DNA from 2 places in the Gracilibacillus sp. JCM 18966 genome. Region 2 is predicted to be linked to the other one. Evidence: predicted binding sites of a transcription regulator. Region 2 holds the regulator's gene; the other holds the start of a gene.
What was found. The regulator Rex, encoded in region 2, represses fermentation and respiration genes when NADH is low (regulators of the CRP and FNR family bind a similar motif). The targets are predictions, from matches to a motif close to TTGTGAAATATTTCACAA.

Region 1: a site for Rex is predicted at 2,299-2,316, ahead of ACZ5N5_RS12270 (DUF2249 domain-containing protein). Genes of this name have one in related genera too.

What each region holds. Positions count from the first base shown of each region.
Region 1 is NZ_AP043883.1:2,559,322-2,563,541, reverse strand. Features, by position in the region: gene ACZ5N5_RS12290 (family 43 glycosylhydrolase) at 1-166, shown strand, start outside; gene ACZ5N5_RS12285 (metal-sulfur cluster assembly factor) at 219-518, opposite strand; gene ACZ5N5_RS12280 (hypothetical protein) at 536-1,771, opposite strand; gene ACZ5N5_RS12275 (DUF2249 domain-containing protein) at 1,784-1,990, opposite strand; gene ACZ5N5_RS12270 (DUF2249 domain-containing protein) at 1,990-2,244, opposite strand; gene ACZ5N5_RS12265 (hypothetical protein) at 2,473-2,691, opposite strand; gene ACZ5N5_RS12260 (lysostaphin resistance A-like protein) at 2,788-3,540, opposite strand; gene ACZ5N5_RS12255 (DUF6366 family protein) at 3,619-3,831, opposite strand; gene ACZ5N5_RS12250 (NUDIX hydrolase) at 3,913-4,220, opposite strand, start outside.
Region 2 is NZ_AP043883.1:1,871,595-1,875,814, reverse strand. Features, by position in the region: gene groL (chaperonin GroEL) at 1-350, opposite strand, end outside; gene groES (co-chaperone GroES) at 414-698, opposite strand; gene ACZ5N5_RS09030 (CPBP family intramembrane glutamic endopeptidase) at 1,129-1,833, shown strand; gene ACZ5N5_RS09025 (DUF4305 domain-containing protein) at 1,838-2,038, shown strand; gene ACZ5N5_RS09020 (redox-sensing transcriptional repressor Rex) at 2,062-2,706, opposite strand; gene ACZ5N5_RS09015 (ABC-F family ATP-binding cassette domain-containing protein) at 2,863-4,220, shown strand, end outside.

The DNA of each region.
Region 1 (4,220 bases), 690 kb from region 2:
GACCACTCACCACTCTATTGTAGAGTTTAAAGGAAAGTGGTATCTGTTCTATCATGACAGCTCCTTATCTAAAGGATTGAATCATCAGCGCTCTGTTAAATTTACTGAATTGACTTATAATGAGGATGGAACGATCCAAACCATTGATCCCTATCCAGAAGACTAATTCCAATGATTACACCCTGTCCATTTACTGGAACAGGGTGTTTTTGTACCAACTACCGATGCATTAACTGCACTCTCGCGTAATCACTCATGTTAGCTGGTGACCATGCTGGTGTCCAAACTAAGTCTACCTCGACATTTTCCACTTCATTTACTTTTTCGATAGCTGTCTTTACCCCTGTAACAATGGTTGCATGGAGAGGACAGCCTGGTGTAGTAAGTGTCATTCTTATTGAGACATTTTTACTCTCTACACTGATATCGTACACGAGACCAAGATCCATGATATTAATATTCAATTCTGGATCGATGACCTCATAAAGGGCTGCTTCTACCTTATCTTTTATGCTCATCGCTTCTGTCCTTTCTACTATTTCCTCAAAATTTGAATAATTGTGATACCATATAAAACAATGGACACAAATAATAAACCTTGAAAAACCTGCATAAGCAGAATATTTTCAGTCAAGAAAGCTATTACTGTTCCAACTATTCCAATGAGAAAGCTACAATAGATGATGATGTCATTCTTTTCATTTATTAAATCTTTTAAGGCTGGAACTTGTTCTTTGCCTATTTTTTTATCATATTTTAATGTCCACCATAGAACGGGAACGATTTTCTTTAAATAACCTAATATACTAAAAATAATCCATGTCATTATATATAGATAAATAAGCACTCCCCATATAACGGCATTTGCTTTCATTAAACTAACTATAAATGCTAGGAAATGAATAACCGAGCCAAAATATATTGCCATTAAAGCAAATCGAAAGGATCTATCTAATTGTCTTCGTAATCTTTTTGCAAGCATTTCTCGAATATCTAATAAAAATAACGTAAAGCCGATCCATAGTAATAACCAACCGATTTGGCTTAAGGTTGAATCATTCATCCAAAAGGATAGAATTAAAAAGAACATACCAAGAAGATAGATAAAATAAGCTTTTTTTATCCACCTCATCGAAAACCCGTGAGCAAGGCTAAACATCGGAACAAGCTTATAGGAAAAACCAATAATTAATAGAGTAAACCACCCGGTAAGCCCAAACAATAAATGGGACGAAAAAATACTTTCATGACGTAGAATCTCCCCATTGCCAATATTCCAAGCAAGCAGGAATCCAGCTATTATCGTGAGAAAAAGGAAAGTTAGTGCCCCGACCACTAGCCCTGTTATCCTATTTTTTTGTTTCTGTGCTTTTATTGTCAGGTACATTTGAAATAAAAACATTAGAATTCCAATTATCGTTATTGCCCCGCCATAGAAAGCGATACTAGGCTTAAGACCAAGCTGAATACTTAATATTAGGATACCGGATATAGTGATAATGTATTGATAAAATCCGAAACGTTCATTCCAAATGGGCGTCAACAGTACCACTGGAATCATTTGATACATAGCGCCCATGACAACCATTACAGCAAAGCCTAATATTAATAAATGAAACGCCATCCATAAGCTCGGAATTCGAAAATAGCCATGGATCAACCATTCTGAATTCCAAAATAAAATAAATTGCGAAGCTACCAGTCCTAGTAAACTTGTTAGAATAAAGGCTAGTGCTAGTTTTATATTTACATGAGAAAAGGAATTATTCATCGTTCATCACCTTTATTTATAAATCGTGATAATGTAGCTACCATCCGATTGTGCTTCACATTCATAATGGATTCCTTGTTCATCCAATTCTTGAAACAAAAACATTGGTCTGCGATCATTGATGATCATAAGCTTTTCACCAGATGTTAATTCCTCTAATTTTTCCAATGTTCGAATCATCGGCTGAGGTGGTTGAAGACCTCTGTTATCTAATTGAATCATTCCCCTTCACCTCCCCTATGACGAAATGTGACAACCCAATGCTTATGACCGATTTTTTCTGCCTCATAGGTAAAACCTCTTCTCTCCATTATCTTAAAGAGAGGAAATGGTTTAAATGGGGCATGTAAAATAAAAGCCTGGTCGTGATCTAACGACTTGACGGCATTCATAATCTTTTGAAAGGGTTCTTTATTTAATCGAAGATCTTCTCTAACATCCAGTTCAATATAGCTATTTTGATTTTCCCTCATCATTATTCCTCCAGAAGTTCTTTCATTAATGATAATCATTCTCGATGAAATTCGATGTGATTTTTGTCACTTAAAGATGACATCAATATCATCATACTTCTAAAGAAAAAAGAGACTTTCCTAAAGGGAACAGTCTCTTGATAACACATTTCCAGTAAACTTTTTAAATAAATCGAGATATTCTACCAACACGGTTTTTTATCATTTACTTGCTAAAATACTTAGTATTTATTTTAGATAAACTTGTAATGAAACCTTTCCATTGGCGTAAGACCAAACAGTGTTTTCTACTTTTAAGTTAGCATGAAATGCTTCAATCCAAACTTGTTTTGAGTTTAATAATGCTAATAGTTGGGCAGAATGAAGTGTCAACTCTTCAGTTTGTTCATTTTTTTGATACACAAATACAACAGTTATAGAATCTCCTTGACTAGATACAATACTCATTTACTTCACTCCTTAATATTTATACTATTGCATACGAGTAGCCTAAGCAACAGGTTTCACAACAAATATGTCCATAAGAGCACAAATCCTTGATTGTTAATAAACTCCTGTTATAAGAAAAATAATTGGAAGTATACTAAATGCGATGTTTACAATAAAATGACAAATGATTAGAGGAAATAATCTTTTTTGTTTAAGGTAAATAAACCCACTGCCTAATCCCCATACAAAGAATGCCACTGCATAGACAATAGCACCCTGTATACTTGCTGCTAGCATAACGTGCTGTAATGCAAAACCAATGGAAGGAATTATAATACTAATCCATACTCTTTTATATTTTATTATAAACTTTCGTTGTGCATATCCACGGTACATTAGCTCTTCAATCGGTGCATTTAGAAAAGGGAAAATTAATGATATACATGCGGCAAACCATATAAGCCATCTTGGTCGTGTGAAAGAATAATTCTCCACATTTCCAGCAAAAACCGTTTGAAAATGGTGGATAAACTCAGTGCCATACATAATAAACATGGTTCCAATAACAGCTATCACAAATGGAATATACAAAATAAAAAGCCAAAATAAACCGTACAAAATATCTTTCCCTATACGATTTGGATGAAAATCTAATAAATTTTTTATAGAACGTCCTTCTTTTTTAAGTATTCGATATAAAAGCACGTAGCAAATCAAATTGACAACAGTAAAGTAAATGACCGATAAATCAGGTAAAAAGAAAAAATTAGGTTCAAAGCCAAATATTTTTAATAGTATGAAAACAAAAAATAACGTAACAATCAACAACGGAATTCGAATAAATGAGATAATCCATGCATTTTTCATGAAATAGACACCTGCTCCCCTGCTTTATTTATACATCAGCCTCTACTCCTACAATTGGAAGAATTACTCCTAACAAAGTTAACGGAAGAAGACTAGAAAAATAATAAAACCCACGACCATAATAATAAGAAGAATACCAGTCCCTTTCCAGCCCAAGCTTCCGACCAAATCAACCAAACTTCCATTCTGCGCTCTACTAAAACCATCACTCACATTAGTTGTTGGATTATTCTTTAATTCCGATTGCCTTAGCCTTTCTCTTTTTTGTTCAGCTGTTTCTCTATTGCTCATCAAGTCCTCCCCTTTACTTAATTCTGATTTATATCATTTTCATTATATAATTATAAAGATCATTATTATTGGGATACGAAGTTAAGTTAATTGAGCTTTTATTTTCTCAATAATGAATCGATAAAAAGAATCTTGATGTGGAACGAACTGATCTCTTCCTACATATTTTTCCATCCATTCCTTTTCTCCTTTAGTAAAAACAAATCCTGTAATTTTAATTTTCTCTTTTTTACCTAACCAGAATTGTTCAAAATCTTTTATTCTAGCTTTCACCATACCGGACACCTCTTCAGCTTGCAGAATAAAATCATTCAGATGATGTTCGCTATTATATAAAAAAATATTAGCAAATTCGTTATCGATTAGGTTTCCATGCTTGACACTATAGG
Region 2 (4,220 bases):
CGGCGCACCCCTACTGGATTCGCACCAGAAGCTACGTTTTTCAAGCCTTCCTGGATCATTGCTTGAGCGAGTACTGTAGCAGTTGTTGTACCATCACCTGCAACATCATTTGTTTGAGATGCTACCTCTGATACTAATTGAGCACCCATGTTTTCGAATTTATCTTCTAATTCGATTTCTTTAGCAATAGTTACCCCATCGTTTGTAATAAGTGGAGAACCATACTTCTTATCTAATACAACGTTACGACCTTTTGGTCCTAATGTTACTTTAACTGCATTCGCAAGTGTATCTACCCCACGTAGCATTGCGCGACGTGCATCTTCACTAAATTTAATTTCTTTAGCCATGAAAAATACCTCCCTGAATATTTAAATGATATGATATTTATCCAAACGTACTTCGCTACATACTTAGCCGATAATCGCTAAAATATCACTTTCACGAAGAATTAAGTATTCTTTACCTTCATACTTCACTTCTGTACCGGCAAATTTTGAGAAAATAATGTTGTTTCCTTCTTCAACTTCAAGCGCCACTTTCTCACCATTTTCCGTTACACGACCAGAACCAACAGCTACTACCTTACCTTCTTGTGGTTTTTCTTTCGCAGAATCTGGAAGAACAATCCCACTCGCTGTTTTTTCTTCTTGCTCTACAAGCTCAATAATGACACGATCACCTAATGGTTTTAGCATCGTTTAAAAACCTCCTTGAAATTGACTTTATTTAGATTTTTATCATTTTAGCACTCGATCACCCTGAGTGCTAACACAATTATTATAATAATGAAATCTATTTTTTTTTGCAAGTACAAAGTATAAATTTTTTTAAAAATTTTTTAATATCTCTTGTTAATGGGAATGCTATCGATCTCTTTGCAATTTTACGGCATTTCCAAACAGCCGTCATTAGTATGAGTTTTTATTATTGTAGGAACCCTAATAGAGTGTGGTTTCAATAAAAGGGGTTTTGAGCTTCGTGAAGTAAACAGAGGGACACCATCTATTATTTTAAGAACAACACATTTATTTTAAAATAACTTTAGACGAACTATTTCAATTTTATTCTAAAATTATGTTAAAATACGTATCATGTAAGAAAAAAATAAAAAGGAGTCGTTTGAATTTGCCTGCCAAGTATATTTATATAATTCTTACCTATGTTGCGGTACAATTGTCAGCTTTTCTTGTTATACCATTTCGGTTGTACACAAACGTAGATCCATTAACATTAATGGTTGGATGGAATATCGGTAGCTTCGTTCTTGCTTTGATTATCTCTTGCTATTTACTACGAGATGAAATAAATTCTTTCTTTCAATCACGGGATAAAAGAATTGGACAAATTGTATTATGGACAATACTCGGTTTCTTCTTAGTATTAATTGCTCAGGTAGCATCCACCGTCATTGAACGTTTTGTATTTGGTGCACCAGTTGGTTCTGAAAATACGATGCAATTGATGCAAGTAGCGAGACAAGCACCAATATTTATTATTCTTATTTCTATTTTAGGTCCAATCCTGGAGGAGCTCGTATTCCGTAAAGCGATTTTTGGTTCCCTATATAAAAAAATGAACTTCTTCTTTGCCGGAATTATTTCAGGGGTTTTATTTGCTGTCTTGCATAACGATTTCAGTCATCTCTTAACCTATATAGCAGTTGCATTTGTGCTTGCCTTTATCTATGTCGAAACCAAAAGAATTCTCGTACCTATTCTTGCACATATGGCGATGAACACATTTGCAGTCATTGGGCAATTATCACTTGATCCAGAAGAAATGGAACAAATGCTAGAACAGGTACAGTTCATCTTAGTTGGGGGCTTTTAAAAACATGAGATTTTCACCATTGGGCTCTGCCATCATCTATTTCATTTTGGGCTCATTATTTATCTATATTGGCATAAAATCTGCCGATGATACGGTATTTAATTTCATTACACTTGCATTAGCGTTTTTTGCTACCATTGATTTCGTTGTTGCAATACGACTAGTAAGCTTACATTTTAAAATTAAAAAGGCGAAGAAAAAATAAGAAGTGCCTCTCATCAGCACTTCTTATTTTTCTTCTATTTCTAATGGATAATGCTTCATAAAATAAACGAGTGACTGCAGCTCTACTGATAGGTCAATATGGTGGACGCGAACATTATCTGGAACGGTAATCCTTGCAGGGGTAAAGTTTAAGATACCTTTTATTCCTGCTTTCACCAGCCGATCTGCCATAGACTGCGCTTCAGAAACTGGTACGGTAAGAATAGCTACCTGAATATCTCCCATTTTTTCTTCTAATTCATCTATATGATGAACATTGACATTTCGAATCTCTGTTCCTACCTTGATTGGATCCGCATCAAATGCCACTTCTATCTTCGTATTATTGTTTTTGGTAAAATTATAATTTAAAAAAGCGGTTCCTAAATTCCCGACACCAATCAGGACAACAGGCGTATTCTCATCCTGGTCTAAGGTTTTACGGAAAAAGCCGAGTAAGTAGTCGACATTGTAGCCATATCCTTTTTTTCCTAATGCACCAAAATACGAAAAATCTCTGCGAATGGTAGCAGAGTCGACCTTCATTGCAAGACTAAGTTCCTTTGATGAGACACGGTCTTTTCCTTGGATATGTAAATTATTCAAAAAACGATAATATAAAGGTAATCGCTTCGCTGTAGCTTGTGGAATTTTATGTTGATTAGGCATCCTTTATTCCCCTTATTTCTTCATTAAATATTATTCTCTCTTTATTCTAACAGAAAAAAAGAAAAAAGTCGTGAAATTGTTCACTTGTCTATCTACTTCCCTTACTTGCAGTTCGTTCGCCTTTTAGATACACTTACATCATTGAGGTGAACGATGATGATTTATTTACAGGTGAACAATTTAACCAAACGATTTGGTGCTGAGCTGATCTTATCTAATATAAAACTAGAAATTAAACAAAATGACCGGATTGCCATTGTTGGTCGAAATGGTGCGGGAAAATCTACCTTATTAAATATAATTGCAGGTAACCTTAGCTATGATGAAGGAGAGATCCATAAACCAAAGGATGTTACCTTAGGATATCTTGCCCAACATACGGGACTTGATTCTACAGAAACGATCTGGGATGAAATGTTAAAGATCTTTTCCCATTTGTTAAAGGAAGAAAAGGAACTGAGAAGCATGGAACAGCAAATGGGAGATTCTGATCTATTAGCAGATACAGAAAAATATCAACAACTACTAGTAAGCTATGACCGCAAACAAGAAGCATTTAAGCAAGCTGGTGGCTATGAATATGAGCCTGAAATCAAAGCCGTTCTAAACGGTCTAGATTTTCCTGAATCCATGTGGGACACATCGATTGCCACATTAAGTGGTGGTCAGAAGACGAGACTCGCCCTTGGAAAGCTTCTTCTAACAAAACCTAATGTACTAATACTAGATGAGCCAACCAATCATCTAGATATTCAAACCTTAACATGGCTTGAAAGCTATCTAAACAGCTATCAAGGTGCCGTTGTGATCGTATCCCATGACCGATACTTCCTTGATAAAACGGTTCAAATTGTCTATGAAATTTCGCGTCATGAATCGAAGAAGTATCACGGTAATTACAGTAAATATTTAAAGCAAAAAGCAGCCAATTATGAACGTGATAGGAAGCTTTACGAAAAACAACAAACCGAAATAAAGCGAATGGAAGATTTTATACAGAAAAATATTGTGAGAGCCTCCACGACGAAAAGAGCACAAAGCAGACGCAAACAGTTAGAAAAAATGGAATTAATGGACAAGCCACTTGGTGATGAGGGCTCTGCCAAATTTAGTTTCAACGTGGAGCGTAGGAGCGGTAATGATGTCCTCAAGGTAAATGACCTAGCATTCCGTTATAACAATGCTGAGCCTTTTACTTTTGAAAATCTTAATCTTGAGCTAACCCGTGGTGAGAGCATGGCCCTTGTTGGCCCAAATGGTGTCGGAAAATCTACATTATTAAAAAATATAATCGGCGAACTAGATCCTGATAAGGGTACCATACAACTAGGTGCTAATGTGAAAATTGGCTACTATGATCAGGAACAGACACAACTGCATCATGAAAAGAATGTCCTAAGTGAACTTTGGGATGATTATCCGCTTATGAACGAAAAGGATATACGAACCATTCTAGGAAACTTTCTTTTTAGTGGAGATGATGTACTACGGCCAGTATCAGCTCTTAGTGGTGG